DNA from 3 places in the Rhodococcus qingshengii JCM 15477 genome. Region 2 is predicted to be linked to each of the others. Evidence: riboswitches for the same ligand, from Rfam matches in the RefSeq annotation. Region 2 holds a riboswitch; each other region holds the start of a gene.
What was found. Region 2 has a riboswitch for thiamine pyrophosphate ahead of M0639_RS17915 (3-oxoacyl-ACP reductase). Riboswitches for the same ligand answer to the same signal wherever they lie in the genome.
Positions count from the first base shown of each region.

Region 1 (10,295 bases), 320 kb from region 2:
CGTCCGCTCACGTCAGGACGCGTCGAGATACTCATTGGTGAAGTACTCCGACCAGTCCGGCTTCTGGGTCAACGGCTTCCCGTCGGGTCCGGCGAGCAATCCGTTCTCGAAGAGGAATCCCGAGTAGCCCGACCAGGTTTCGAGATTCTGGGCGCCCACAACGCCGTTGGCGTCTTTCATGTAGTCGGCGGCGAGCATCCGCTGACTCTCACGCACGAGGTCTTCGTCGGTGAATGCTCCGGGGTTCGCGTCGATGAGATCCTGCGCGGCCTGGTCCGGGTTGTCGGCAGCAGTCTGATATCCGCGCTGAACGGCTTTGACGAACTTGCGTGCCTCGTCGGGATGGTCCTTCAACCACTGCTGGTTGCCGTTGATCACGATCGAATATGCATCGGGGAAGCCGTAATCGGTGTACTGGAAGTACCGCATCGGAGTTCCGTTTCGCTCCGCTTCGAGGCCTTCCCAAGCAAAGTAGGAGACGGTGAAGTCTGCCTGGCCCGAGTACACGGCTTCGTACGCGGAAGTTCCGAGCGTGACCGTCGTGAAGTTCCCGGTCCCGCCGTCGTTGCGGATGATCTGCTGCAGCGTTTCGACTTCGCCGGGATCGCCGAACCCGGCGTACGTCTTCCCGTCGAGATCACGTGGGCGCGTGATGTCCGCACGATCCGCCTTCACGCCGATGCCGGTGGCGCGGTGCTGAAGTGGCGCGATGACGGATGTCGTGGCGGCGCCGGCTGCACGGGCGAACGTGGCCTGACTCTGTGTGCTGATGCCGAACTCGGCATTGCCGGCATCGACCAGGGTGTCGGGCGAGGTGTTGTTGTACGGCAGGATCGAGACGTCCAGGCCGGCGTCCTCGAAGTAGCCCTCTTGGAGTGCTACGTACAAACCGGTGTGGTTCGTGTTCGGTGTCCAGTCGAGTGCGAACCGAATGGTCCCGTCGGAAGAGCCGGTGTCAGAGGCGCATCCGGTCAGAACTGTGAACGCGGCTGCGATCGCGGCAGACGTGGCAAGCGTGCGGCGCAGCGCCGCAAACGACATCACGACGCCGGCCAAGGCTGCTGGTGGAGTGCGGAATCCCAGAACATCAGCTCATAGCGGCTGGCGATGCGGAATGCTTCACTCATCGCCTCACGCTCTGTCTCGGTGGCAGCTTCGGCCGCAGCATCGACCAGCACGCGGGCCTGCGCCACCGACTCGTGGAATTCGGGTGCGTCGTAGGTCGTGACCCACTGTGCGTACGGATGCGACGGATCGGCGTCGAGTACCTCGCGCGCTGAAGCGGCAAGATCGCGGCCGACCTCGGCGTAGATCCAGAAGCAGGGGAGTACTGCCGCGGCGGAGACCGGGTAAGGCGCAGTTGCTGCAGTCGCCGTCAGATACGAGACGTATCCCAGGCAGGCCTGCGAATGCTCGAGCCTTCCCGATCCCGCTGGAAGAATTCCACCGGTGAGAAGTCCGTCGTGAAGCGCAGATTCCACTGTCGCTGCCGTCGACGCGGAATTCGACCAGAAGCCCGCGGACTGCGGATCCGGGGCGTGGGCCGCGACCAGGGACAACGCTTTCGAATATCCCTCGAGATAAAGCTTGTCCTGCTCGATGTACGTGCGGAACGCGTCGAGAGGCAATGTTCCGTCGCCGAGGCGGCGGAGGAACTCCAGTGAGTCGATCGACTCGCGGAGGGCCTTCGTCTCGGCCCAGAGTCGATCTGTGAACCGATCCGTCGACGGCGCTGTGGCCACCGAGTTTTCGGCAGAATTGTATGCAGGCTGCGTAGTAGCCATGACATCCCTTCGTCAGCATTACCTGATCAGGTTCCCGGGTGTGTTCTCAGCCCCGCCCATGCGGAGCACCCCGTGTCAGAACTAGGCGACCTTAACACCGAGGGGTTGTGTACTCGGCGCACACCCGTCCGAGATTGGTAGGTTTGGTCTTGATTGCCACACGCGCGGGTCGGGAGGGGATTCAGACATGGAGACCGACGTTCGACCAAATCTCGGCGAGGACGGAACTCTGGTGATCCGGGCGCGAGGCGGAGAAGCCCGCGGGTATCCGGATGGCGGTGTATTCGCGTGGAAGGGCATGCCCTACGCAGCGGCGCCGGTGGGTGAGCGGAGGTTCCGAGCGCCGCAACCCGCACAGTCGTGGGACGGGGTGCGCGACTGTCGTGAGTTCGGGCCGATCGCGCCGCAAGGCCAGAGTCCGGCGGTTCCGATCGATCGGGCCTTCAAAATCGACGAGGACTGCCTGTCGATCAACGTCTGGGCCCCGCGACCCGACGGCACGCCGCGACCGGTGATGGTGTGGATTCACGGCGGCGCCTACTGCCTCGGATCCGCCGCCCAAACGATCTACGACGGCCGTCATCTGGCTGAAACCGGTGACGTCGTTCTCGTCTCCTTCAACTATCGCGTCGGCGCACTCGGATTCCTGGACCTGTCTGCATTCTCCACCGCGGATACTGTTTTCGAATCGAACTGTGGTCTGCGAGACCAGATTGCGGCACTCGAATGGGTTCGAGACAACATCGACGCCTTCGGTGGTGACCCGAGTGCGGTGACCGTGTTCGGGGAGTCCTCCGGCGCAGGATCCATCACGACGCTCATGACCTGTCCGAGCGCCGAAGGTCTGTTCCATCGTGCGATTGCCCAGAGTCCGCCCGCGACCTCCGTCTACGGGGCCGAGCGCGCCAAGACCGTTGCAGAGCGGTTTCTCGAACTGCTCTCGATCGACCCCGAAGACGCAGGCGATCTGCTGACCACGGATCTGGAACTGCTCGTCAAGGCAAGCGATGATTTGGTCAACGAAATTCCGACCCGGATTCCGGGAACTTTGGCGATGGCACCCGTTGTCGATCGCGATCTGGTGCCGCACTACCCGGTTGCGGCTTTCCAGAAGGGTTACGCGCACCGAATCCCACTGATCATCGGTTCCAACAAGGACGAGGCGTCGATCTTCAAGTTCATGAAGTCTCCGCTGATGCCGGTGAGTGCGCAGTCCGTCGAGGCAATGCTCCAATTACTGGCCGACGATCACCCCGACATCTCGGCGACCAAACTTGCCGAGATCATGTCGGCTTACCCTGACCATGCGAAACCGAGTGGTGCGCTGGCGCTTTCACGGGACGCGGCGTTTCGCATGCCGACCCTGTGGATCGCCGACGCGCACTGCAGGCATTCCCCTACGTGGGTCTACCGCTTCGATCACGCGACGCCGATGCTCAAGGCGGCGCGGATCGGCGCGGGCCACGCGACCGAATTACCTTATGTATTCGGCAATTTCGGAACCCTGAACGTCGACCCCACGTTCTGGCTCGGCGGACGGAAGGCCGCGATGGAGGTGGCCGGCCGTATCCAACGGCGGTGGTTGGCCTTCGCGCGGCATGCCGTGCCCGCAGCTCTCGACGGTTCGAAGCACTGGGCGCCGTACGAGGAAGAGAAGCGGTCGACGCTGTTGATCGACTCCGCCGACACCCTCGTCAGCGACCCCGATCACGGACTGCGCGTCGCCTGGGGCAACGACGTGATGGGGTTCAACTGACGTCGGTCGAGTGCCGCGGACGATCGAGTTCGCGAAGCACCGGTAGGGAGGCACATACTGCGGCGATCAGGATGATCGGAATCGACAGGGCCACAAAGGTCGACGCGATTCCGAGCTGATCGAGCAGCGGGCCGACCGCGAGGTAGCCGAGCGGGCCTGCGGCGTAGGCCGTCGACGTCATGACACCGACGACGCGTCCACGCATGTGCTCCGGGCTGTGCGTCTGCATGGCGTAGTTGGCGATCGGGCCGACTGGTCCGTAGACGAGGCCCTGCAGTCCGGCAAGTACGAGGATCACCCACAGTGGAGGTAGGAGCGCCATGGCCAGCATCGCTATGCCGAGAACGGCGACGGCAAAAATCATGATCAGCCGCCGGGACATGATCGGCGCCAGTGGGGCGTAGGCGAGAGAGCCGATGATGCCGCCGATCGCCAAGGCCATCAACACCGATCCGAGTTGGGCCGGTTGATCCAACTCTGTGAAGTACACCGGGAACACGACACTCTCCACCGGCATGTAGAGCGCGACGACTGCCATGTCGATCAGCGCCAGGGTGCGCAGCAGTTTGTTGTTCCAGACGAACCGAAGACCGTCGAGTGTGCCGTGCCAGATCGATTTCGGACGGTGTTCGTGTTCGGGCACTCCGGCGCCGGGAAGCCGGATGAAGGCGACCACGACTATCGAGAACACAAATCCTGCCGCCGTGACCCAGAGCGTGTTCACCGCTCCGATCGTTGCGATGAGGACACCGCCGATGCCAGGGCCGATCAGATACGCGACGTTGAAGTTGGCCTCGTACACACTGTTGGTTCGATCGAGCTTCCACTTGGCGGTCCGAGTCGCTGCAGGCAGCATGGACTCCCTCGCCGCCATTCCGGCGGGGTCGAACACGGCGCCGAGTGCGGCCAACGCCGCGATCACCGGGATCGTCAAGCCCGCGGTGGCCGCGATGATCGGAATCGCTGCAACGGACATCGCAGAGAGAGCGTCGGAAATCATCGACGTTCGACGGCGTCCGAACTTGTCGACGAATGTCCCCGAAAACAGGCTCGACACGAGTAGCGGAATGGCTGCTGCGCCGGCAACTATCGCCGCGTCGGTAGCCTTACCGGTTCGTTCGAGAACCAGCCAGGGGAGCACGACGATGGCGATACCGTTGCCGATCGCCGAGAACAGCGTCGCGAGATTGACCAGTACGAGAGGGAGATAGCTGGGGATAGTTACGTCCGTGGACGCAGGTGGACGCCGATCTGCTGAGGCGACCACGTTCTTTCCTTCCCCGAGATGGTGCCGCCCAGGATTTCGACGACGGCACCATCGACGCTAGCAGCGGGGTCTGCAGGTTCGCGACTGGTTTTTCGCCGGCCGTTCTCGTTCGGTTATGCCTGGTAGACGGGGTTCTCCGCAACAAACTTCTCGACGTACGAGCACGTCGGAAGGATCTTCAATCCCTCGTTCCGGGTCTGATCGAGCGCTTCACGCACCACGATGGCGGCAAGCCCGCGCCCACGAAACTGCGGATAGGTCACCGTGTGGTGGAAATCACGGACGCCGGAATGGTCCGAGTACTCGGCGAAACCGGCGAGTTCGCCGTCGACTCGGATCTCGAAACGCGTTTCCGCGGGATTGTGCGCCACTGTCTCGGTCATCTTCGGGCTCCGTTTCGAAAGGGCGGCCGGTTGCGCCGCGCCGCGTCTACGTTCTCTGGAGCACGCTACCTGGCAGGCCGTCCGCAATATCGGTTGCCGACGTGGGATCCGTTACTTAGCGCAACTACAACTGGACGACCGTTCAAGGGACCTTCGTCGCCATGGAGAACGAACAAAACTGGTCTGTACGTGCCGATTTGCCCGTACTTTTGTGCCCACAACGGGTGATACATATGCATCACGATCGTAACTATCCCAATATGTGGGACCGGTCACAAAGTTTTTTGTCGTCTGTTCGGATGGATTAAGTGGAGGGCCTGAAACGGGCAAATTGCAGGTCAGCGGCGCGCTGGTTACGTGTCGATGATGGGTGCGAGTGGCCGGAAACCCCAGGGGTATTGCGTTGGTCATCAGATCGTTTCTCGGACGTGATCCCAAAGACCCGCTCGGGGGGTTAGCGTTTGAATCGTCGGGGATAGAAGAAGCGTTACAACTTCGCCAAAAAAACTTTGGCGTCGCTGCTCAACGGTTCGATTTCGAGTCTTCGTCGGACAACTTCGAGGAAGGAACGCACATGATTTTCGGGCAGCGTGAGTCGAACAGTTACTTTGCCGCAATTTTTTCGTACGACTTCCTTGACGAAGGTCTGGGATACGAGACCATCGCACGGATTCACCGAGGCGAGATCTGCGAATGGATTCGTGATCTCGAGGCTTCCGGGTTGTTCTCGGCTGCGGAAGTCCATGCCGCTGAACTGGCATGGCGCGAAAATCCACGCCTGCTCCTCGACGCCCTTCTCGAGGACGCTGACGAGGTCTCTGTCAAGCGCTGGGAGATCGCGTGGACGAGGCTCGAGCGTCAGTCGCCGGCAGCCGGAACCGCGGTGGCAGAGCACGGCTGATCCGGTCGGGCCGAGTCGACTGCTCAGTCTGCGTCAAGATCAACCGTCTGCGTTACATCAACGGTCGACGAGTATCACCTCGTAATCGGTGAGCACGGTGAATTGCACGCCCGCCGTGGTCAGGGCCGCAACCGTCCGCGCAGTCACCTGTGGATCTTCGAGTAGCGAATCGCCGCCGTGCGGCACTATCGCGAAGTCGATCAGCGCGAGCCCGGACCAGATCGGGTCGATACCGCACGTTGGCATGACTTCAGCGGGGTCGTCCGACGCGTCCAGCCCGATCAGAGTCGGAGTCGCCAGGCACGCTCCGGCGCTGTATCCCGCATAGGCCACGACGCCTGAACGAACCAGCATCTCGATGACCCGGTCAGCGCCACTTCGAGCTAGCTGAGCTCGCAGGACGAACGTGTTTCCGCCGCGAACCCACAGGCAGTCGAAATCGCGGAGCCGGAGTTCCAGTGCTTCCGGTGCACCCAGGAAGTCTCGGACATCCACTTCCTCTGCGGTGAAGCCGGCTGCCCGTAGTGGAGTCAGTTCGCTGGTGACTGCTGAACTGCGGGCATTGACGGGCCACGAATCTGCAGCCGCGGCGATGACTGCGATGCGAGCGCCGCGGCCTACGAGATCGACAAAGGCCTCGCGGTGGTCGCCGAATCGGTAGGACGAGAGAAACAGTTTCACTTCTCAGTACCTTCGCGACCTACCCACCCAGCCCTCAAATCGTGAACGCCAGATTGTCGACGACGCGTGTGCCCACCGTGGTGTCACCGCGAAGCGAGATGTCGGTTCGGTGATCCGAAGCGTGGACGCGGCCACCGGCAATTCGGGTGAAGAGCGGTGAGCTCATCGAGATGGTCGTGGTCGCCGGACCGTCCAACTCCGGGACGAGTGTTGCTCGCGCGTCGACCGAGACGTGAAGTGAACGGGTAAGTGGCCCTTCGAGTTCGAAAGTGATCCGTGCTCCCTCTGGCGCCTTTCCTCGTTTTCCGACGACGAATCCGAGCGCGCTGGTGATTTCGCCGAATGCAGTCTCCGCGCGCAATCCGCCTTCCTCACCCGGAATGCCAACTGCATCTCTGATGTCGAGTTCGTGCATCCAACAGTCGAAGGTCCGAATACGCATGAACCGGCCATAGGGCGCAAGACCGACCGGTGTTTGTGTCTCGGCGTCCCAGTCCGCGCTGGTCATCGAGCGCAGCGCTTCGGTTCGTTCGGCGGTGATCTCGCGATATCGGGTCAGCAGGTCCGAGTGCGGTGTCCGCCGCAGGCCTTCGACCCAGCGCTCGTTGAACGCCGCAATCTCGTTGTGGACGTGGGGCAATGCGTGCACGTCCAGATTGATCGACGGCGGATTGATGCCCGAGAGCAGTGATTCTGTACCGATCAGATGGGACACGATGTCGTGAACCGTCCACCCCGGAAGGTTCGACGGTGCCAACCACTGATCGCCGTCGAGTTCGGCCAGCAGTGCGTCGATGACTCTCCATTCCTCGGTCAATGCGTCGACTACTGAGTCCTGGGGCCAACCACTCATGTGGACATCTCCTGTTTCGGACGGTGCGGTTCTCCTCACTGTATGTCCCGGCGGATAAGTGAGCGGGCATTCCCATGCTTCGAGTCGGTGTCGCCAAACCTCCGAGGGTGGCAGAGTTCCTGTGGTAGACCAGGATTGTCGACGCCGAATCAGGCTCACGCGGCGTTGTCGTCACCGACAGAGGAGTCTTCGTGTTTCCAGGAAATTTTGTCCAGTCCACGCCGGACAAGCCCGCCGTCATTCGCCCTGCGACGGGTGAGTCCATCACCTATCGGGAACTCGACGAACGGTCGACGCAGTTGGCGCGATACTTCCGAAGTGTCGGTGCCAAGCCTGGGGACCACGTCGCTCTCATCTCGAACAACGATCTCCGGGCGTTCGAGGTGTACTGGGCAGCGTTGAGATCCGGCCTCTACATCACCGCGGTGAACTGGCATCTCACGGCTGCGGAGGCTGCCTACATCGTCGACGACTGCGAGGCGACAATTCTGGTGGCGTCGGGGCAGGCGTCCGCAGCAGTTCCGTTGGACGAGAAGCTGATTCCACGCGTGCGGCACCGATTGGTGTACGGCGGCGCCCTCGAGGGCTTCGACGACTACGAAGACGCGGTCGATGCGCAGTCCACTGCTCCACTCGACTCGCAGCCGCGTGGGGCTGACATGCTGTATTCGTCGGGAACGACCGGCAGGCCGAAGGGGATCAAAGGAGATCTCCCGGAGGGTGAGGTGAACACCACCATGGATCCGTACACCGCGGTGTTCGCACCGATGTACGGGTTCGATTCCGACACAGTCTATTTGTGCCCGGCTCCGGTCTATCACGCGGCGCCCCTGCGTTTTTGCGGCGTGATCAATTCGGTCGGCGGAACCGTGATCTTGATGGATGCATTCGAAGCCGAAACCGCGCTGGAGTTGATCGGTAAATACGCTGTGACGCACAGTCAGTGGGTACCGACGATGTTCGTTCGAATGTTGAAACTTCCGAAGGAGACCCGTGATCGTTACGACGTCTCGACGGTGAAGGTCGCCATTCACGCTGCTGCTCCCTGCCCGCCCGAAGTGAAGACGGCAATGATCGACTGGTGGGGGCCGGTGATCTACGAGTACTACGCCTCGACCGAGGGTTCGGGCGCTACCTTCATCAACAGTGAGCAGGCCTTGTCGCATCCGGGTTCCGTCGGGCGTGACGGAGTGATGGGGATCGTGCACATCTGTGACGACGCCGGGCGCGATCTTCCGGTCGGCGAGATCGGTACCGTGTTCTGGGAGCGGGAGACTTTGCCGTTCCGGTACCACAATGATCCCGAGAAAACGGCTGCCGCGCAGCATCCGGATCATCCGACGTGGACGACGAGTGGAGATATCGGCTATATCGACTCCGAGCGTTTCCTTTATCTGACCGACCGCGCCGCGTTCACGATTATCTCCGGTGGTGTGAATATCTACCCACAGGAGTCCGAGAACATCCTTACTTTGCACCCGAAGGTGTTCGACGTGGCGGTCATCGGTGTTCCCGACGAAGAAATGGGTGAGCAGGTCAAGGCGGTTGTCCAACTAGCGGAGGGAATCGAGCCTGGTGCCCATGTCGCCGAGGAATTGCTGGAATACGTTCGCAGTCAGGTCGCACATTTCAAAGCTCCGAGAAGCATTGACTTTGCCGACGAATTGCCTAGGACCGCTACAGGAAAGCTCGTCAAGCACAAGTTGCGGTCTCAATATGTGAGCAATTGATGCTCTAGTGAAATGCTAGGACATCAGAGTAATTCTGCGAGATAGTCGGCAAGGACCTGCGCGTGACCGTATGGCAGGTCCTTGCTTGCTGTCAGTAGAACAACGGGTCGAGCATCCGAGGCCGGTGCGAGGCGTACTGCAGGTTTTCGCGTTTGAGGCCGCGTGGCCGGAGTCGGTCTACGCGGAGTCGGACGGCGTTACATTCGGAAGCCGGTTCGTAAACTCGCTCGACGGTGATTATTCGGCGCGTCATTCTGATGCCTTTACGTCTTTCGGCCGTTTCAAATAGTGGAATAGTCCGCCATTCCGGTGTGATCGGCCTCACAGTAGGCTTCTTCAGGTATGTCCAAACATACTGTTCGGACTCGATTCAGATGGAGAAAGTGCGTCGTCGGTTTCCCTACGCCGCGTTAACTCTGGCTACTATCAGTCACCATTCACCCAAAAGCGGGTCATCTTCCGCTCATCACATGCTGGTTGCCGCTCGTCGCAGCAGGCGAACCACCAACCGCAGAAGGTAATGGAAAATGGAAACATCGAAGAGCGCACAAGTGCGTCCGTCGGTCGGCGTCCCTCGAGAATCGAGTGATGGTGAGCGTCGGGTCGCATTGGTGCCGAAAATTGTGTCCGCTTTGATCGGCAAGGGTGTCGACGTAGTCGTCGAGTCCGGGGCCGGTCTCGGGGCGTTGATTCCCGACGAGTTGTACACCGCTGCCGGCGCGAAGATCGGCGATCCGTGGACTGCTGACGTGGTGGTCAAGGTTGCGCCTCCGTCGACAGAAGAGATCGCCCGGATCAGTACCGGCGCGAAGCTCATCGGTTTCCTGAATCCGCGTAATGCGGACAACCGCATCGCCGAGTTGAAGGCCGCCGGCATCGAGGGATACGCCGTGGAGGCGATTCCTCGTATCTCCCGCGCGCAGGTGATGGACGCGTTGTC
Region 1 is NZ_CP096563.1:4,256,437-4,266,731, reverse strand. It holds gene M0639_RS19380 (ABC transporter permease) at 1-35, opposite strand, end outside; gene M0639_RS19375 (ABC transporter substrate-binding protein) at 13-1,041, opposite strand; gene M0639_RS19370 (TenA family protein) at 1,041-1,784, opposite strand; TPP riboswitch at 1,772-1,867, opposite strand; gene M0639_RS19365 (carboxylesterase/lipase family protein) at 1,972-3,540, shown strand; gene M0639_RS19360 (MFS transporter) at 3,533-4,759, opposite strand; gene M0639_RS19355 (GNAT family N-acetyltransferase) at 4,921-5,190, opposite strand; gene M0639_RS19350 (hypothetical protein) at 5,765-6,091, shown strand; gene M0639_RS19345 (Type 1 glutamine amidotransferase-like domain-containing protein) at 6,149-6,772, opposite strand; gene M0639_RS19340 (maleylpyruvate isomerase family mycothiol-dependent enzyme) at 6,807-7,625, opposite strand; gene M0639_RS19335 (AMP-binding protein) at 7,817-9,355, shown strand; gene M0639_RS19330 (Re/Si-specific NAD(P)(+) transhydrogenase subunit alpha) at 9,883-10,295, shown strand, end outside.
Region 1: linked by a shared signal. The riboswitch ahead of M0639_RS19370 (TenA family protein) and the one ahead of M0639_RS17915 (3-oxoacyl-ACP reductase) in region 2 are both predicted to bind thiamine pyrophosphate.

Region 2 (10,295 bases):
TCGCTCACCAAGCAGTTGGGATGATCCGCCAGGAGAAACTGACAGTCGAGGCGAGCAAGGCTGCCGCGCTCACCGAGGCTGATCAACTGCGTCGAGCCTTGCTGTCAGCGGTAAGCCATGACCTGCGAACGCCTCTCGCCGGAGTGAAGGCGGCGGTGTCCAGTCTGCGCAGCGACGACATCGAGTTCTCGCCCGAAGACACCGCTGAATTGTTGGCAACCATCGAGGAGTCGGCGGATCAGTTGACGGCACTGGTCGGGAACTTGCTCGACTCGTCCCGCCTTGCCGCCGGGGTGGTGAAACCCACGCTCCGGCCGGTGTATCTGGACGAGGTGGTTCACCGCGCGTTGCTGGGCCTCGGCATCGGTGGACGCTCGGATTCGCGGGCTCGAAGTGTAGTCGTCGACGTGGGTACCGTTGCAGTGCAAGCAGATCAAGGTCTGCTCGAGCGGGTGATTGCGAACATCGTCGACAACGCTCTGCGCTACGGGGGAGAAACCCCGGTGCGCGTCGGGGCGGCGCAACTCGGTGATCGTGTGGTGATCAGTGTTGCCGATACGGGCCCAGGTGTTCCGCGAGGTGAGGCCGAAACGATGTTCCAGCCGTTCCAACGGATGGGAGATCGCGACAACACCGGCGGAGTGGGCCTCGGACTTTCCGTGGTGCGCGGATTTGTCGATGCGATGGGCGGAACGGTCAGCGCCACAGACACACCCGGTGGGGGATTGACGATGATCGTGGAATTGGCTGCGGCCGGTACGAATGGGAATGGATCATGAGTCGAATCCTGGTAGTGGACGACGAACCGCAGATTCTGCGAGCTCTGCGTATCAATCTTTCGGTGCGCGGGTACGAGGTGGTGACCGCGTCGACGGGCGCCGGTGCCTTGCGGGCTGCTGCCGAGCGTCCACCGGACGTCGTGGTACTCGATCTCGGACTGCCCGACATGGACGGCACCGAAGTGCTTGCCGGCCTGCGTGGCTGGTGCACGGCGCCGGTCATCGTGCTGTCGGCGCGCACGGATTCCGCGGACAAGGTCGAGGCTCTCGACGCCGGTGCGGACGACTACGTCACCAAGCCCTTCGGGATGGACGAGTTTCTGGCCCGCGTGCGCGCTGCGGCGAGGCGGGGAACCTCCGCGGCGGACACTTCGGAACCGTCGGTCGAGACCGCGTCCTTCACGGTGGACTTGGCTGCGAAAACAGTGAGTCGGCGCGGTGAACAGGTGCACCTGACTCCGACCGAGTGGGGCATGCTCGAGATGCTTGTGCGCAACCGCGGAAAGCTGGTCGGGCAGAAGGAGTTGCTTCGGGAAGTGTGGGGACCGGCGTACGACACCGAGACCCACTATCTACGTGTCTACCTGGCTCAACTTCGTCGGAAGCTCGAGGATGACCCGGCGAACCCCAAGCATCTGATCACCGAGGCAGGAATGGGTTATCGATTCGTGGTGTGAGAAGCCAGGTCAGAGCACAACTACCAATTTGCCACGTGCCGTACCGGCTTCCATCTTGGCATGTGCTCGCGCGATGTCCTCGAACGCGAACACCTCGTCGATCGGTACCACCGCCTCGCCTGACGCCACAGCGGAGAGGAAGTCTTGCAGTACGCCGGCAGGCAGGTCGGACGCGTCCCCACCGTACGAGGTCAATCGCACTCCGCGTGGAATGTAGTCGATCGGATAAAAGTCTTTGACTGTCCACTCGTTGGACAGCATTCCCGTGAAACACACGGTGCCGTGAACGCGGGTCGCGCGCAACGTGTCGGGAAGTGTTGGTGTTCCGACCAATTCGAGGGCCAGATCAACACCGCCCGGGAGGATGTCTCGAACCTGGCCGGCCACAGCACCGTCGTCGACGATAACGTGGTCAACCCCGATCGCGGTCAATTCGACGCTTTGTTCGCATCTCGGGTGGTCGCAAGGACAGTGAGTCCCCACTGCTTCGCCAGGACTGCGGTTGCCATGCCGACCGAGGAGGTTCCTCCCCGGATCAACAGGGATTGACCGGATTTCGCGTCCAGTCCTACCGTCAGCGAGCCGTAGGACGTCTGCAGCATCTCGGGAACAGCTCCCACTGTCGACCAGTCCAGTTCGCTCGAGAAGGGAACGACCTGACTGACGGGAACGCACGTGTACTCGGCATAACCGCCGTCGAACGTCCTCCCCATCCCACCCATCATGGCGGCGACTTGCCGGCCTTCGGTGAGCTCCCCGCCGGGGCAGTTCACCACTTCGCCGACGGCCTCGATGCCCAGCACCCTCGGGAATGTCACGCCTTCGGCGAGGCCGAGGCGGGTGTGAAGTTCGGATCGATTGAGGCCGAAAGCCTTCACCCGGACCAGTACCCAGCCCGCAATCGGCACGGGTATCGGAATCACTCTGATAGTCAATGCTTCTGGCGGGCCGGGGGCGTCGAGCACGATTGCGCGCATTGTGTCGGTCATGCTTTTTCCTTCGTGGTCGGTGTCAGGTTTCGATTGGCTTCACGCAGCGTGGCCAGTGTGGCGCCGAATCGATCGAGAGCGTCGGGCGTCAGCACGGAACCGAGACGGCGCTCCAATTCGCCGTCGAACGTTGCCTTCGCCCGCCGCAACAGCTCATTGCCCTCGGGAGTCAACTCGATGAGTGAGGATCGTTTGTCGGTGGGATTGGATTTTCGACGGCAGTGTCCAGCCGCTTCGATTCGATCCACCAGCTTGCTCGTGCCACCGACGGTGATCGCGAGGGCCTCGGCGATGTCGAAGACCCGACAGGAGCCGAGCCTGTCGATGATCTGCATCGGCTCGAATCGACTCAGTGGCAGGTCGTGCTCGATTCGGAGTCGCTGGTCGACGGCCGTCCACAGTTCGGTTTCGAAGCGGACGAGGTTGTCGAAGTGCCTGCTCAGGGCTGATCTGGTCAAGAGCAGACTCCGAACCGATATGCATTCCGTGGAATCATTTTCTCACCGTACGCCCGATTCGTGATTAATTCCATGGAATCTATTTGCGGCCTTTCATTGTGTCGGTGGCGCATGGGAACATATGTTCGTGTCGCATGAATCGCTGGATCAAGAAACGCCAGGTAATCACCCTGGCGGTGCTCGTTCCGGCGGTAATCATTCTGGCGGTAGTCGGTCCACAGGTGACGCAACAATCCTGCATGCGGACCTCGATTCGTTCTACGCATCAGTCGAGCAACGCGACGACCCGACTCTGGCCGGCAGGCCGGTCATCGTCGGTGGTGGGGTGGTCTTGGCGGCAAGCTACGAGGCCAAGGCGTTCGGGGTTCGCACAGCCATGAGCGGTGGTCAGGCCCGATCACTGTGTCCTCAGGCGATAGTTGTCCCTCCGCGAATGTCGGCGTACTCGCAGGCGAGCAAAGACGTGTTCGACGTCTTTCACGACACGTCGCCGCTGGTCGAAGGAATCTCCATAGACGAGGCCTTTCTCGAGGTCGGCGGGCTCGCCAAGATCGTGGGAAACCCGCTGCAGATCGGAGCCAACCTCAGACGCGATGTGGCCGAGCAGGTCGGACTACCGATCACGGTCGGAATCGCACGCACCAAGTTCCTGGCCAAGGTCGCCAGTGCATTCGCGAAACCCGACGGATTGCTGCGAGTGCCGCCGGAGGGCGAGACCGAGTTCCTGCATCCCTTGCCGGTCGAGAAGCTGTGGGGCGTCGGCAAGATCACGGCCCAGAAGCTGCGAAACTTCGACATCGTGACGGTGGGTGACATCGCTCGGCACGACGAATCCTCGATCGTCTCGATTCTCGGGGGCGGCGCCGGTCGCCATCTCTACGCACTCTCACACAATCGAGATCCGCGCCCCGTCCGCGCCTATCGTGGCCGCAGTTCGATGGGTGCTCAGCATGCGCTGGGTCGCGGATCCCATCCCCGCGCAGAACTCGATGCGTCGTTGATGTCCCTTGTCGACCGTGTCAGTCGACGCATGCGTTCGGCGCAGCGGACGGGGCGCACGGTCACGCTCCGGCTCCGCTTCGCGGATTTCACGCGGGCAACTCGATCTCACACGCTGCGCCGGTCCACCGCCGACACAGCGGAATTGCTGAGCGTCTCGATGGTGCTGCTGGACGAAGCGATACCGATGATCGCGGACAAGGGCATCACGTTGATCGGTGTCGCTGTCTCCAACCTGGATCGGGACGGCGCCGAACAACTCGAATTGCCCTTCGACGGTCCAGGATTCGCGGGTCCGGACACTGCCGCCCTCGACTCGGCAATGGACAGTGTCCGGAAGAAGTTCGGCTCCGCGGCCCTCACGAGGGGAGTGCTCCTGGGACGCGATCCGGATCTGTCGGTGCCGCTACTGCCGGACTAGGTGAGGTTTTCTCGCAGAGTCGCTCCCTCGTATTCGCGACGGAACAACCCACGCGCCTGCAGCACTGGAATCACGTGATCGACAAAATCTTCCAGGCCCTGCGGATAGGTCGGCGGCATCAGATTGAAACCGTCGGCACCGCGGCCGTTCAACCAGGATCCCATCTCGTCGGCAATCGACTCCGGTGTTCCGATCATCGTTGCGTGACCACCACCCGCAGCGAGCGTCCCGAGGAGTTCCCGCACAGTCGGTGCGTCCTTCTCGACGATCCGCAAAATAGTGGCGTAGCGGCCCTGCGGCCCGGTGAACGCTTCGAGTGGAGGCAACGGGGGCACGGGCCCGTCGAGATCCCAGTTCTCGCAATCCTGTCCGGTGAACAACGAGAGTTGGCGTATCGACTGTTCGGTGGGCAGCAGGAGATCGAGTTCGGCCTTCTTCGCCCTGGCCTCGGCGACGGTGCTGCCGACGTAGGTGACCAGTCCCGGCATCACGGCGACCGAACTCGGATCCCGGCCGGCTCGCTCGATTCTCGATTTCACGTCCGCGTAGTAGGCCTGTGCGCTGGGTAAGTCGTAGGCAACCGAATAGATTGCCTCGGCGCGACGCGCCGCCAGATCGCGACCCTGCTCGGACGCCCCGGCCTGAAACAAAACCGGTCTGCCCTGCGGGGATCGAGGAACCGTCAACGGGCCGTCGACACGAAAATGCTTGCCGTCGTGATCGATGCGAGAAATCTTGCCTGCGTCGGCAAAACGTCCCGCCCGGTCGAGGATCAGCGCGTCTTCCGACCACGAATCCCACAATGCGAGGGCCACTTCGACAAATTCGTCGGCTCGTTCATATCGGGAGGCGTGATCGGGCATCGCCTCGAGTCCGTGGTTGCGCGCCTCCTGGTCGAACATCGAGGTCACGACGTTCCAGCCGGCCCGTCCGCCGCTGATGTGGTCGAGCGAGGCCAACAGTCGTGCCGCGTGGAATGGCGTGTAGAAAGTGGTGGAAATGGTGGTCACCAGGCCGATGTCCGCTGTCGCTCGTGCCATGGCAGTCAATGCGGTGATCGGCTCGAGAAACCACGACGCACCCGACTCGGGTTCGCGAACACTGTGACCGTCAGCGAAGAAGACGGCGTCCAGCTTGCCGCGTTCGGCGATCTGGGCGAGCGACTCGTAATACGTGATGTCGCCGAGACTTTCGACCGGTGAGTCGCGATGACGCCATGCCGCACTGTGATGTCCGCACCCGAGCAGGAACGCACCTATCCGCAGCTGTGCGCCCATCAGTTCTTGACGAGTCCGCCGTCGACAACCAGGTTCTGACCGGTCACGGCCCGTGACCATGGTGAGGCGAAAAAGAGTGCAGCGTCGGCAAATTCGTCCGGCGTGGTGACTCGGCGCAGGGGAGTGCTTGCCGCGATCATGTCGAAGACGGCTTCCGGTGTTGCGGCGCTCGCATCGGTGGTGCGGAGCAAGCCGCCCGAGACCATGTTGACTGTGATCCCGTCCGGACCGAGGTCGGCGGACAGCGTCCGTGTCAGTGCCAACAGTGCGGCCTTGGCAGCGGTGTAGTCGTGGTACGGAACTACCGGATTCTGGACCAGATTGGTTCCGACAGTGATGATTCGGCCGAAGCCGAGTTCGCGCATGCCTGGTAGCGCTGCCTGGGTGGTATTGAGTGTTCCGGCAACAGCTCCGCGTAGTTGAGAGTCGAAGTCGGCCCAGGTGATCGTGTCCGCGTTCGGCCGTGCATCGCCGTTGAACGAGAAGTCGACCAGTGCATTGTCGACCACGGTCGAGATCGGTGCGTCGAATCTCTCGCGTGCAGCGGAGAACAACTGGTCGACGGAACTGCGGTCCGTCACGTCCGCCTGGACTGCGAAGGTGCGATCCTCACCCAGTTCGGCGACCAGGGCCTCGGCGGCATCGCGGCTCTTGTTGTAGTTCACGATTACGCGGGCGCCCGAGCGGGAGAATGCTCGGCTCAGTGCGGCGCCGAGCCCGCGGGCGCCACCGGTGATCAGAACGATCTGCTCGTCCAGGCTGAGTGCGCGCTGAAATTGCTGTTCGGTCATGTCGACATCCCTCCGCCAGTGCTAACTGGTCAGGTTCATCGGGTCTGATCTCAGCCGACTTTTTCGGCACCCCGTGTCACCGTCCATCAGACCACGTGAGGTGAATCGTCCTGAACGCCGGGTGCGTTGTAACGGCCGGCGCGATGAGTTTTCGATCGCTCGGGAGTCGTAATTGCAAGCGAAGTGGCAACCGGCCGCTCGCCTTCGCCCCAGGAGATTCCGATGACCACCCAGCCCGTCCACAACGAAACTGTTTCCGGTAACGCCACGACGACGACACCTTCGGCCACGGCTCGCAAGCTCGGATACGTCCTGAGTGGGCTGTTCGTCGTTTTCATGCTCTTCGACGGCATCATTCACATTCTCAACCTTCAGACAGTCAAGGATGCGTCGGCTGAACTTGGGTTGCCGGACTCGCTGGCATTGACGGCTGGGGTGGTGCAACTGATCTGCCTTGCGCTGTACGTGATTCCGCAAACGTCGATACTCGGCGCGATTCTGCTCACCGGTTACCTGGGGGGAGCGGTGTTGACCAACCTTCGAGCTGAACAGCCTCTGCTGAGCACGACCCTGTTTGCCGTCTACACCGGAATCGTCATGTGGGCGGGACTGTATCTCCGGGACGAGAAGGTTCGCGAGATCATCCCGCTGCGTCGGGCCTGAAATAGGCCCCCGAGGGGGTTGCGTGGGACGCGGTGTCCCATTATGTTTGACCTCATTCAAGTCCGTCGACTGCAATCGACGGACTGGCCGTGAGGAGACACCGATGGCTCGGTCAGCGTCGATCGAAGTGGAAAAGCCGTACCACCAGGTACTGCAGACTTTGTCCGAGGGCTCAGTTGCCCGCAGTTTCGATCCCTATCTCGACATCGACTGGGATTCACCAGAGTTCGCGATCGATCCGCATGATCCGAGATGGGTGCTCTCGTCCGTGTCGGACCCCCTCGGGGCGACGCAGTGGTACCAGGATCAGTCGTTGGAGCGTCGAATCGCCATGGGAATGTGGCGTCAGGCGAACGTGACCAAGGTGGGTTCGGCCTTCGAGAGCATCTTGATCCGGGGAATGCTGCAATACATCATGGCGCTACCCAACCAGTCGCCTGAGTTCCGGTACTGCCTGCACGAGATGACCGAAGAGTGCAATCACATCCAGATGTTCCAGGAACTCGTCAATCGCATGGACATCGACGTGCCGGGTATGCGTCCGATGTTCCGGCGACTGTCGCCGATCATCGGAGTGCTGGGAGCAAAGTTCCCGGTCATCTTCTTCATCGGCATTCTGGCTGGTGAAGAACCGATCGACCACTTCCAGAAGGATCTCATCCGTGAGGGTAAGGACACGCCGCCGGCGATGCTCCGCACCATGGAGATCCACATCGCCGAAGAAGCGAGACACATCTCGTTTGCTCACGAGTTCCTGCGCAATCACGTCCCCAGACTCAGTCGTACGAGTCGAGCCATCACATCGGTCGCCTTCCCCGGCGCGATGCGTTGGCTTGCGGGTGAAATCATGTCACCGCCAAAGGAATTCGCCGAAGAATTCGGAATCCCGGACGAGGTGATGAAGAGCGCCTTCTGGGGGAGCCCGCATTCACGCCGCATCCTGGGTAACTACTTCGGCGAAATGCGAGCCCTGGCAGACGAACTCGGATTGATGAATCCGGTGTCGAAGCGTGCGTGGCGAAAGCTGCGCATCGACGGCGACTACGCCCGCTACCGCGGCGAGCCGAAGCGTTCCGACAAGACCCGGATCTAGTCCAGCCGCGAAGTTCCTCCGTCGGAGGACACCAGCTCGGCTATGAGCGTGGACAATTCGACATGGGGATCGATCTGTAGTCCGCTCGAGCGGGCAACGCCGTCGAACATGTACCAGGTGTATTTCGCGAGGTCGGCGACGATCTCTTCGCGGCTCGGTTTCGGATCGGTGCTTCGGACCCAGTGGGTGAGCGTGCCCTCGACCATTGTCACCACTGCGAACGGTAGTGAATCGAAGGGTGAGGAGTCGATCCCCACGGATCGACCGACTTCGGTGATAGTGGTGCGGGCGGAGTCGGCGATTGTGGCCTTCAGACTGCTGATCGCGTCGATGCTCTCGTCGTCGTAGTCGGTGGGGCCGGTACCCATGAACTCGTGAATCCGCGGATGCTCGGTGATCCACTCGGCGACGGCGCTGATGGTTCGGGTCAGGATCTGGTCGAGAGTGCCTACCGAAATGCTCATCGAAGCATCCAGGGCCGCCGCAAATTGGCCGAGCACGAACGCTCGCACTCGTCGATCGAGGTGGTCTCGGCCGCTGAATTGGCGGTACACCACCGACTTGGCGAGGCCGGCACGATCGGCGATCTGCTGGACGGACACCTCGGCACCTGCCGCACGCTCTTCGATCAGTTCGACCGCCGAGGTGAGTATCCGTTTCTGACGCTCGGAGTTGTGTCGCTCCCACCGCGCTTCGCGACCGGTCAACTCTGCAGTGACAGGTTGCACAATTGCGTCGCTCGGCATCGCGCCAGTCTATCCGGACGGACCTGCCGTGTTTCCGACTTGTCATCGGGCGCGGCATCGGGATCGGTCGTCGGTACAACGTGGGACACTGGTCGAGTGAGGTTGTATCGAGACACGGCGGTGGTGCTGCGCCTGCACAAACTGGGCGAAGCCGACCACATCGTCACGTTGCTCACCCGTCAGTTCGGGTTGGTACGTGCCGTGGCCAAAGGTGTCCGCCGAACCACCTCCAAATTCGGTGCCAGACTCGAACCGTTTGCTCACATCGACGTGCAACTACTTCCGGGCAAGAATCTCGACATCATCACTCAGGTGCAGACGGTCGACGCATTCGCCACCGACATCGTCGACGACTACAGCCGGTACACCACGGCCTGCGCCGTACTCGAAACTGCCGAGCGGTTGGCCGGCGAGGAACGCGCGCCGGCCCCGCAGCTTCAGCGATTGACGGTGGGAGCACTGCGTGCGATCGCCGAGCAGGCACGACCGGTCGAGTTCGTGCTCGACGCGTTCTTGTTGAGAGCCATGGGCTATGCGGGTTGGGCGCCTGCCCTCGAAGAGTGCGCCCGCTGCAGTGCTCCTGGACCGCACCGGGCCTTTCATGTCGCCGCAGGCGGAGCCGTGTGTACCTATTGCCGCCCGGCGGGTGCTGCGACGCCGTCGCCCGGAGTGCTCGACTTGATGGAAGCCCTGCTCCGAGGGGAGTGGGAGGGTACCGATTCGGCGCCCGCGACGCTGCGGACGCAAGCCAGCGGACTGGTCGCGGCACACCTGCAGTGGCATCTCGAGCGCCAATTGCGGACGTTGCCGCTGATCGAGCGTTCGAGGCCGCATGCAGCCGTCGAGGTCGACTTGCCCGTGAGGCAGGATGGAACACGTGATTCGACGACGCGAACCGCGAACTCCGCTTGATTCTGCTGCTGACCGGGTGATCCGACCACCGGACCCACATCCGTCCGGGGCGACCCCGCCGATCCTGCAGACCGAACTGATCCCGCGCCACGTCGCTTTGGTGATGGACGGCAACGGACGATGGGCGCAGGAGCGCGGTCTGCCCCGAACCGCCGGGCACGAACGCGGCGAAGCTGTCCTGATGGACACCGTCTGCGGGTGCATCGAGATGGGTGTCGAGTGGCTCTCCGCTTACGCCTTCTCCACCGAGAACTGGAAGCGCAGTCCCGACGAGGTTCGATTCCTGATGGGCTTCAACCGTGATGTCATCCGCCGTCGACGCGACGAGATGAACGAAATGGGTGTGCGTGTTCGCTGGGCCGGTCGTAAGCCACGCCTGTGGGCCAGCGTGATCAAGGAACTCGAGATCGCCGAAGAACTGACCAAGAACAACACCGTCATGAACTTGACCATGTGTGTGAACTACGGCGGCCGGGCCGAAATTGCCGAT
Region 2 is NZ_CP096563.1:3,934,751-3,945,045, reverse strand. It holds gene M0639_RS17950 (sensor histidine kinase) at 1-779, shown strand, start outside; gene M0639_RS17945 (response regulator) at 776-1,456, shown strand; gene M0639_RS17940 (zinc-binding dehydrogenase) at 1,466-1,888, opposite strand; gene M0639_RS17935 (alcohol dehydrogenase catalytic domain-containing protein) at 1,885-2,445, opposite strand; gene M0639_RS17930 (MarR family winged helix-turn-helix transcriptional regulator) at 2,442-2,903, opposite strand; gene dinB (DNA polymerase IV) at 3,025-4,323, shown strand; gene M0639_RS17920 (LLM class flavin-dependent oxidoreductase) at 4,320-5,600, opposite strand; gene M0639_RS17915 (3-oxoacyl-ACP reductase) at 5,600-6,391, opposite strand; TPP riboswitch at 6,382-6,475, opposite strand; gene M0639_RS17910 (DoxX family protein) at 6,614-7,054, shown strand; gene M0639_RS17905 (AurF N-oxygenase family protein) at 7,158-8,147, shown strand; gene M0639_RS17900 (TetR/AcrR family transcriptional regulator) at 8,144-8,893, opposite strand; gene recO (DNA repair protein RecO) at 8,990-9,805, shown strand; gene M0639_RS17890 (isoprenyl transferase) at 9,762-10,295, shown strand, end outside.

Region 3 (10,295 bases), 2.3 Mb from region 2:
CACGCCGGCGCGCTCGACGATCATCTCGATATTGTGCGGATTCGCGATACCCAGCCCTGTCCCGATGGGTGAACCGAGCGGCATGACTGCCGCGCAGCCGACCTCTTCGAGGCGAAGCGCCAGCACCGGATCGTCCGTCGTGTACGGCAGGACGGTGAATCCGTCGTCCACCAATTGTTCTGCGGCGGAGACGAGTTCGATTGCGTCGGGCAGCAGAGTCCGCTCGTCGGCGATGACTTCGAGTTTGACCCAGTTCGTCTCGAGCGCTTCGCGTGCCAACTGCGCCGTCAGGACCGCTTCGGCGGCGCCCCGACACCCGGCGGTGTTCGGCAACGGTTCGATTCCGAGGCGACGAAGCAGGTCCAGAACGCCGGTGCCGCCGGCCGCGTCGACTCGCCGCATCGCGACGGTGGTCAGTTCGGTACCGGAGGCGACAAGCGCTTCCTCGAGGACCGCAAGGTTGGCGGCGCCGCCTGTCCCCGTGATGAGCCGGGAACCGAAACTGCGGCCCGCGATAGTGAGAAGGTCCTGCTCAGCCACCCTGCACCGCCGTGAGGATCTCGATTTCCCAACCACGTCCGACGGATTCGTCCCAACGCCCGCGAGGAAAGAGCGCACCGTCGACGGCCACGGCGATGCCTTTGCTCGGCAACTCGAGGTGCGTCAGAAGTTCGGTCACCGTGACTGCTCGATCGAACTCGAGATCTTCGCCGTTGACGGTGATCCCGATCGGGACCTGCTCACTCATGAATTTTCCTTAGCTACTGCGAACCGCTCGGGTTCGGTTCCTTTTACCTCGACCAAAGATGTGCCGTTCAGCAACGCGACCGTCGCATCGGCGGTGACGGGCGTCAGCAGGACCCCGTTGCGGCCGTGCCCGGTGGAGACGACAACACGATCGGACACGCGCCCGATCAACGGCAGGTTGTCCGGCGTCATGGGACGCAGACCTGCCGCGCACTCGTACAGTTCGTATTCGCCGATCGCCGGCATCAGTGCCTCGGCGTCGTTGATCAGGTCCCGTACGCCGGCCATCGTGACCTGTGTATCCTCACCAGACTCGTATTGTGTTGCGCCGACGACGATTCCGTCACCGCGCGGGACGAGGTAGGCGGGCCGCCCGTGGACGCTTCCGCGGATGGTGCGGCTGGGCGCCGGGGTGACTCCAGGCCTACTGCGCAAGCGAAGGATTTCGCCCTTGACCGGGCGTACCGGTAGCCCGGGCCACAGCTTGGGTGACGCGATACCGGCGGTGAGCACTATCTGATCGGTATCGAGTTCGGCGAGGTCGTCGACGGCCCGCGCGATCAATTCGACGCCGGATTCCGCACAGGCCTTCTGCAACGCCGCCAGCAGAAGTCTGTTGTCGACGGCGGACTCACCAACAGCCATCAACCCCGACCGGATGCCCCGGCCCAGCATCGGTTCGAGTTCACGGATGCGCGCGCGACCGAGAACTTCGAGTTCGTGCCCCTGCGAGCTCACCCACTCGGCGATGGTCTGCAGGTCCTGCGCGTCGGCAGTGTCGAGTGCAACCGTCAGCGAGCTGTCCGCGGTGAAGACCGATTGCCCGAATTTTCCGAGCTCCTCACCGAACGTCGGCCACCGTTCCAGGGACGCTGCACCGATTGTCAACGCGGTTTCTTCACCCGGCCAGCCTTCGGAAAGCGGGGCAAGCATTCCGCCCGCCACCCACGAAGCACCTGATCCAATGGACGGGTCGTACAACCGAACGGCCCACCCGTCGCGGGCTGCTCGCCACGCGATAGCGAGACCGATGACACCGCCGCCGACAACCGACACCGTACGAGCGTGTGTACTCACGAAACTCCACCTCCACTTCCTGCGCCGGCATGATCCGGGTCAGGTCTGACGGTCGGGATCTGGTCGCGATCCCCTCTCAGCCCTACGAACCTCGCAGTCACGACAAAAAGTGACGACGACGTTTCAGGACTCCCGTGTCGAACCTTGCTCCCTAGAGGCTACCGTTTGCTCCGTGCACCCCACACATCCCAGTAACGACATCGACCGGCGCGAGCGCCTGGCAGCAGCACGGCTGTACCTGTGCACCGACGCGCGCCGCGAGAAAGGCGACCTCGCGCAGTTCGCCGAGGCAGCATTGTCCGGCGGAGTCGACATCATCCAATTGCGTGACAAAGGCTCTGCCGGTGAGCGCGAGTTCGGCCCGCTCGAGGCCAAGGACGAACTGGTGGCGCTGGGCATTCTCGCGACCGCAGCGCGACGCCACGGCGCATTGTTGGCCGTCAACGATCGCGCGGATCTCGCGATGGCTTCCGGCGCCGACATCCTCCACCTCGGCCAGAACGACATTCCCGTCCCCTACGCGCGAACCGTTGTCGGTGAAGACGTAGTCATCGGCCGTTCGACGAGCAGTCGCGCGCAGGCGAGTCTGGCCGCCATCGAAGAGGGCGTCGACTACTTCTGTACCGGGCCGGTCTGGGCGACACCGACCAAACCGAATCGAAGTGCGTCCGGTTTGGAACTGGTTCGATCGACCGCCGACGCCGCACCGCCGCGGCCCTGGTTCGCGATCGGCGGCATCGACGAGGAACGTCTGCCAGAGCTGCTCGATGCCGGCGCCACGCGCATCGTCGTCGTGCGTGCAATCACGCAAGCATCGGACCCCCAGGCGGCCGCGCAACGCCTCGCCGCAGCCGTCGCTGGGCGCTGAAAGCCGGTAACTGGCGTTCGTCAAGTGTTTGCCGGGCGATTTCCGCACAGTTACGGGTCAGCACGCCTGACTCGAATTGTGAACGGAAGTTGTCCGATCAGACAACAAACTCCCAGTTCCTAGGTGCGATTGGATGTCCGAAAAGTCGGATTAAGTGATCTTGCTCACAGTTGCTCCGATTGCGTGTCACATCCCATTCGGTTTGTTGTAGTTTACCTCCAGTTACTAACTGAACCTAGGAGCACTAAATGGGATCCCTCGACACCGGCTCGCTCAGCACCGAATCGCTCGAAGACCTGAACCTCGGCAAGATCAGCGAGCTGCTCAAGCTCGGCATCACCGCGGTCAGCTTCATCACGGCGCTGAACTCGCTCAGCTGAGCCTCGTTTCGGTCGACGACCGAAACACCGAAGGGCCGGACTCCCGCGGAGTCCGGCCCTTCTGCTGTGAATGAACTGTGAAGACTCGACTGCTACGACTGGGTACTGCTCGCCTCGGACAGGTTCTGGTCGCTGCCTGCCTGGTCGCTGCCTGCCTGGTCACTGCCGTGGTGGGAACTACCCGACAACCATCCGAATCCGCCGTCCTCGAGCACGACGGTGTGCGGATCGCCGTCCACGGCCACAACAGGCTCGGTCCGGAGGTCGGGCCATGAGGAACCGAAGCCCGGATGCAGCGGCAGTGAGTCGACGTCGGCTTCGCGTACCCACCGCAACTCGGTGCTCTCACCATTGGCAACCGTCGACAGTGGATGCGCCGCGTCAGCCACGACGGTGGTGTAAGTCCACCCGCTCTCGGCGCGCATCGTCACTACTTCCCCGCGGACACGGACGGCGTCCTCGGCGATACCTGCTTCTTCGTGTGCCTCCCGGACGGCAGCGTGCGTCGTGCTCTCGTGTGAGTCCCGCGCTCCGCCGGGCAGTGCCCACGTTCCGCCCTGATGGCTCCACGCCGCACGATGCTGCAGCAAGACCATGGGTGATCCGTCCGAATCGGGGGCACGCAGTAGCAGTCCTGCGGCTCCGTGTTTACCCCAATGCCGAGTACCGTCCGATCCGATGGACCAACCGTCACCGTCACCACGCATCGACTACCTCGCTCCGCCTGCTCTCGCCGTTGTCCCACACTAACCGTTTCAATCTGCTCCAGGTGTAGGTGATGCTTATATGCTCGCGAAGATGCCCTGAATCATTTCTCGGCGGCATCATTTCTCGGTAGCCCGCCTACAGCGAAGTGAGGTGCTCGATGGTCGACCGTGTCGTCCCGTCCATCGAACCCCGGTCGCTGCCGCCCTCCGAGGCCACATCAGTGTCGGCGGAGGACGAGCAGGCACTTCTGCGGCGCGAACTGCAGGCCTTCATGTCCTCGACGCCTGGCCGGTTGACCGTCGTCGGACTGATCCTGATCGCGATCACTTTGATCGCCGGACTCCTCGCCACCGCAGCGATCGAGAATCGCCAGGCGAACCTCGACCTCCTCCTCGTCGAAACCGAGCCTCTCGCCAACTCGGCCCAGAATCTCTACAGTGAGTTGTCCTTGGCAGACGCCGCCGCGGCCACCGCCTTCATCTCCGGCGGCCTCGAACCCGCCGAAGTCCGCGACCGATACACGCAGTCGATCGGTGAGGCCTCTGCGGAGATCGTCCAGGCGTCGGCCGGTCTCGACTCGACTGATCTTGCCGGTCACAGCGCGTTGACCACTATCTCGACCGACCTCTCCGTCTACACCGGGCTGGTCGAAACTGCACGGGCGAACAATCGCGTCGGAAACCCGGTCGGGGCAGCATATTTGAGCGAGGCCTCCCAGTTGATGCAGACCTCGCTGCTGCCGATGGCCCAGCAACTGCACGCCTCGCAGGAGACGCTGGTCTCACAAGTACAGCGCGATTTCGAGACTCCACCGTGGTGGCCGATCGTGGCGTTCGTCTTCGTGCTGTGCGCGCTGGTGGCGACACAGATGTACTTCTCCCGCAAGAGTCGCCGACGCTTCAATCTCGGGTTGATCCTTGCCTCGCTGGCGGTCGCTGCAGCTCTGCTGTGGCTGCTCACGGTCGGACTGGTCTCCGCACTGGCCACCGGGCGCGCGCTCGACGCCGGGGCCGAGCCACTGCACGAACTGACCGAGGCACGAATCATGGCGCAGCAAGCACGCACCGTGGAAACCCTCACGCTGGCGAGGCGGGATTCGACCGCCGAGGACAACGTGACGTTCACCCGCAAGGTCGATGCTCTGCGGGACATCCTCGAGGGCCTGCAAAGCGACGAACGCGCCCGAGTGAACAGCGAAGTGCTGACCGCCGCACTCGACTCGCGCCAGCAGTGGGTGGCTGCGCACACGCGCATGTACGACCGTCTCGGAAACGGCGACTTCACGTCCGCCGCAGCCATCACCATCGGCGCCGGAGAACAGGATTCGGCCGCGGAGTACGGAAAGCTCGATCACGAACTCTGGCAGGGAATCGTGGATTCGCGCACGAATCTTCGGTCCGACGTCTCGTACGCCTCCCGGGTGTTGGCTGCCTCTGCACCGGGCATGTCTGTATTGGCAGTTCTCGGAGTTGCCGGAATCTTCATCGGATTCTGGCCTCGACTGCGGGAGTATCAGTGACGGGAGTACCGGTGATGCGGAGGAAGAGCCCGGCCGTATGTGTCGCGGTTCTGGCAGCGGCCATGCTGATGCTCGCCGGTTGCGGTGCGGATCGAGCCGAAGACTTGGACAACGCAGGCGCCACGTCGTACACGGAACCGCCGCTGCCGGCCGAGGCCACCATCGCTCCCAGCCCGACACCGACGACTACCGCGTCGTGCACCAACCTCACCGCGAGCCTGCGGCCCACCCCCGCAGACGCATCTCCGCAGCCACCCACGCCGAGCCTCGACGCCATCCGCGCCCGCGGGCGGCTGATCGTGGGCCTGGACACCGGTTCCAACCTCATGAGCTTTCGCGATCCGGCCACCGGGCGCCTCGAGGGTTTCGACGTGGACATCGCCCGCGAAATCGCCCGAGATCTGCTCGGTGACCCGGAGAAGATCGAGTACCGAATCCTGACGTCGGACGATCGGATCGCCGCACTCCAGGAATCGATGGTCGACGTGGTCGTCAAGACCATGACCATCACGTGCGAGCGGCGCGAGAAGGTCGACTTCTCGACGCAGTACTTCTCCGCTGAACAACGAATTCAGGTCTTGCAGGGGTCATCCGTCCGCGGCATCGACGACCTCGCAGGCAAGCGGGTCTGCGCTGCCCGGGGAACGACCTCGGCGACTCGAATCCAGCAACTCCAACCCGAAGCCACCGTCGTCACCGTCCCGATGTGGTCCGACTGCCTCGTCGTCCTCCAGCAGGGGCAGGTGGACGCGATCAGCACCGACGACACGATCCTCGCGGGCCTCGCCTCGCAAGACCCGTATCTGATGATGGTCGGTGGCTCACTGGGCGTCGAACCGTACGGAATCGGAGTGAACAAGGACAACCCCGACTTGGTCCGATTCGTCAACGGAACACTGGATCGGATCCGGAGCGACGGGACCTGGAACCGTATCTACGACCGCTGGCTCAGCGTCCTCGGTCCTTCGCCCGGTCCCCCGCCGGCCGTCTACCGGGATTGAGGCTGACATGACCGAAGAAACCGGCCCCGAGCCCGACGCCACGCAGGCTTCCATGCGTCCCGAACCCGAAGCCACCGGCGCCTACGAGCGGCCCGAGCCCGAAGCCACGGGCGCCTACGAGCGTCTCGAACCGACCTCGGCCCAGATACGAGGAACCACGCCGTCCGCGTCCTCCTCCCCTACCGGCCGCTCCACTCGATCCCGCCGCAGCCGGTCGGGGCGAAAGCTGCGTCTCGGCGGCGGCCTGGTCGAGGTTCCCCCCGTCCCGCAGATCGACCCCGCGTCTGCGGTGATGAGTGACCCGACCGTCCCCGAGCGGAAACGCTTCTGTTGGAAATGCAACGAACCAGTCGGTCGTAAGAGCGCAAGCACCAAGGCAACTCAGCACGGCACCTGCCCCAAGTGCGGTTCCACTTTCGACTTCCGCCCACTCCTCGAAGAGGGCGAATTGGTGTCCGGTCAATACGAGGTTCAAGGGCCCATCGCGCACGGCGGCCTGGGATGGATCTACCTCGCGATCGATCGCAATGTCAGCGACAGGTGGGTAGTTCTCAAGGGGCTCTTGCATTTCGGTGATTCCGAAGCGCAAGCCGTTGCGGTGGCCGAGCGTCAGTTCCTCGCCGAGGTCGCCAACCCCAGCATCGTCAAGATCTTCAACTTCGTCGAGCATCCGCGCCCGGACGGCACACCCATGGGGTACATCGTCATGGAGTACGTGGGTGGGCGATCATTGCGCGAGGTGCTGGCCGAATTCCCGGACGGCAAGCACATGCCGATCGAGCAGGCAATCGGCTACGTACTGGAAATCCTTCCGGCGCTGAGCTATCTGCATTCCACCGGCCTGGCCTACAACGACCTCAAGCCCGAGAACGTGATGGTCACCGAGGATCAGTTGAAGCTGATCGATCTCGGCGCCGTGTCCGGAATCGAAGACTACGGATACCTGTACGGTACCGCCGGCTATCAAGCACCCGAGATCATCGAGACCGGTCCGACCATCGCCTCCGACATCTTCACCGTCGGAAGAACACTCGCGGTTCTCACCCTCGACATGCCTTCGAAGCACGGACGGTACCTCGACGGCCTTCCCGAACCCGAGGACGAGCCACTACTGCGCGACCACGAGTTCTTCCACCGTCTACTGCTACGCGCCACCGACCCGGATCCGAAGAAGCGATTTCAGTCCGCCGAGGAAATCGCGGGACAACTCACCGGCGTTCTGCGAGAAATCCTCGCCGAGCAGACCGGGCAGGAGAATCCCGGACTCTCGCTCGTGTTCAGCAGGCAGCGAACGTCTTTCGGCACCGATGAATTGGTCGGGCAAACCGATGTGTACGTCGACGGTATCAGCCACGACGCCGCTCTCGATCCGCGCGAAGTTGCGCACGCCCTTCCCATTCCGTTGGTCGACCCCACCGATCCCAGCGCGCCGTTGCTGGCAGCGGCGGTGCACAGCGAACCGTCTCAGACTCTCGATGCTCTCACGCATGCCCGCGAGAACGGAATCGACCGAACGTCAGGCACACCGGCGGCCGCCGTCTCGGGCGAAGTTCGACTGGCCGAGGCCAAAGCTCATCTCGATCTCGGTGATCCGGAAACCGCACTGACAGTTCTGGGCGAACTCCAGCAGAACATCGGGGACCACTGGAAGATCGAGTGGTATCGAGGACTTGCGGCGTTACAACTGGACCGATTCGAGCCCGCTTTCAGTCACTTCGAGGCAGTTCTCACCGCACTGCCCGGCGAGGCTGCCCCCAAGCTGGCGTTGGCAGCGACGGCAGAACTGATTCTCCAGCACTGGGAGAGCGACGACCCGGACCAATGGTGCCGATTCTCCGAGAAGTACTACCGCACCGTCTGGCGGACCGAACGAAACTACGTGAGCGCAGCATTCGGGCTCGCCCGACAACTCGCCGATCACGGCAACAAGAAGGCAGCCATCGCCGCCCTCGACGAAGTACCCACGTCTTCCCGGCACTACAACGTCGCACGGATGTCCAGCGCTCTGACGATGCTGTCCGGCGTTCCGATCGCCGAACTCGACGAATCGACTCTGCGGGAAGCCGCCCGTCGTGTTCGGGCGCTACCTGCTGAAGAGAGCCGAAGCCTGCAGATGCGAACCCTGGTGTTGGGCACGGCACTCGATTGGATTCGCTACGGCAATCGCTCGCACACCGAACTCGAACCCATCCTCGACCTGCCCTTCACCGAGCAAGGTCTGCGCACCGGAGCCGAAGCCTGCCTTCGCGCCCTCGCTCGCGCCACGACCTCCCGCACGCACCGCTACGCCCTCGTGGACCGGGCGAATGCGGTGCGTCCGCGCAGCAATTTCTGACGGACGCCCCGAGGTTTACAGTGCTGCAGAAACCTACAGTGCGGCCACCAAAGCCTTCGCCGCGCGGGCGATCGCCAACTCCTCGTTGGTGGGGACCACCAGCACCTCGACAGCCGACGAGGATGCGGAGATACGACGCTCGTCGCGACTCTTCGCCTCGTTGAGAGCCGGATCGACCTCGATACCGAGACGGGAAAGCCCGGCCAGGCTGTCGCGTCGTACGTCGACGTTGTTCTCGCCAACACCGCCGGTGAAGGTGATGACGTCGAGGCCACCGAGTTGAACGATGAAGGCACCGATGTACTTACGGAGCATGTGTACGTAGACGTCGTAGGCAAGTTGTGCGTCTTGGTCGCCGCCCTCGATCAGTGCGAGCAGGGCACGGAAATCGTTGACTCCCGACAGTCCCTTCAAACCGGAGCGCCGGTTGAGGAGGTCGTCGATCTCGTCGACCTTCATTCCCGAGTTGCGATTGAGGTGCAAGATGATGCCTGGATCGATGTCGCCGCTGCGGGTGCCCATGACAAGACCCTCGAGCGGGGTGAGGCCCATCGTGGTGTCGATGGCCTTGCCGCCCTTGATTGCCGAGGCCGAAGCGCCGTTTCCGAGGTGCAGGACTATCTGATTCAGCTCGGCGGGATCCTTGCCGAGGAACTCCGCGACCCGTCCAGACACGTATTCGTGTGAGGTCCCGTGGAAGCCGTACCGGCGAATCTGGTTGGCCTTGGCCACATCCCGATCGATCGCATAGGTGGACGCCGCCGCGGGCAGTGTGTGAAAGAAGGCGGTGTCGAACACTGCGACGTGCGGAACGTCTGGCAGTTCTTCGCGCGCCACCTCGATACCGATCACGTTGGCCGGATTGTGCAGCGGCGCAAGGTTCGACAAATCCGCGATGGCTTTCACGACGCCGTCGTCGATGAGAGTCGGCGAATAGAAGATGTCACCACCGTGCACGACTCGGTGACCGACTGCGATGATTCCGGCCTCACTCAGCGGCCGCCCGACCTCGGCGACGATGTCGAGCACCATCTTCAGACCTGCGCGGTGATCGGCGATCGGAAGGCTCCGGTCTTCGACTCCGGTGCGGTGGTTGTAGACGATGTGGCCGTCGGGCTCACCGATGCGCTCGATGAGACCGTGCGCCACCGATTCCGCCGTATCCGGATGCACGAGTTGAAATTTGATGGATGACGAGCCGGAATTGATGACCAGTACGGTGCCGTCGCTCACGCTTGCGCTCCCTGTGCCTGTATTGCCGTGATAGCCACGGTGTTGACGATGTCCTGGACCAACGCTCCACGCGAGAGGTCGTTGACCGGCTTGTTCAGTCCCTGCAGAACCGGCCCGACGGCGATAGCACCGGCGCTACGCTGCACTGCCTTGTACGTGTTGTTGCCGGTGTTCAGGTCCGGGAACACGAACACCGTTGCTTTGCCCGCCACCAGCGAATCCGGCATCTTCTTGTCGGCGACACTCTGCTCGACGGCGGCGTCGTACTGAATGGGCCCTTCCACCAACAGATCCGGTCGACGCTCGCGCACCAAAGCGGTCGCGGTGCGAACCTTGTCGACGTCGGCTCCGCTGCCCGAATCCCCGGTGGAGTACGAGAGCATCGCGATGCGCGGATCGATCCCGAACTGCGACGCCGTCTGTGCGG
Region 3 is NZ_CP096563.1:1,585,928-1,596,222, reverse strand. It holds gene thiG (thiazole synthase) at 1-540, opposite strand, end outside; gene thiS (sulfur carrier protein ThiS) at 533-748, opposite strand; gene thiO (glycine oxidase ThiO) at 745-1,824, opposite strand; TPP riboswitch at 1,824-1,970, opposite strand; gene thiE (thiamine phosphate synthase) at 1,997-2,692, shown strand; gene M0639_RS34930 (hypothetical protein) at 2,941-3,072, shown strand; gene M0639_RS07330 (NUDIX hydrolase) at 3,165-3,779, opposite strand; gene M0639_RS07325 (hypothetical protein) at 3,938-5,299, shown strand; gene M0639_RS07320 (glutamate ABC transporter substrate-binding protein) at 5,314-6,300, shown strand; gene M0639_RS07315 (serine/threonine-protein kinase) at 6,308-8,635, shown strand; gene M0639_RS07310 (acetate kinase) at 8,669-9,868, opposite strand; gene pta (phosphate acetyltransferase) at 9,865-10,295, opposite strand, start outside.
Region 3: linked by a shared signal. The riboswitch ahead of thiO (glycine oxidase ThiO) and the one ahead of M0639_RS17915 (3-oxoacyl-ACP reductase) in region 2 are both predicted to bind thiamine pyrophosphate.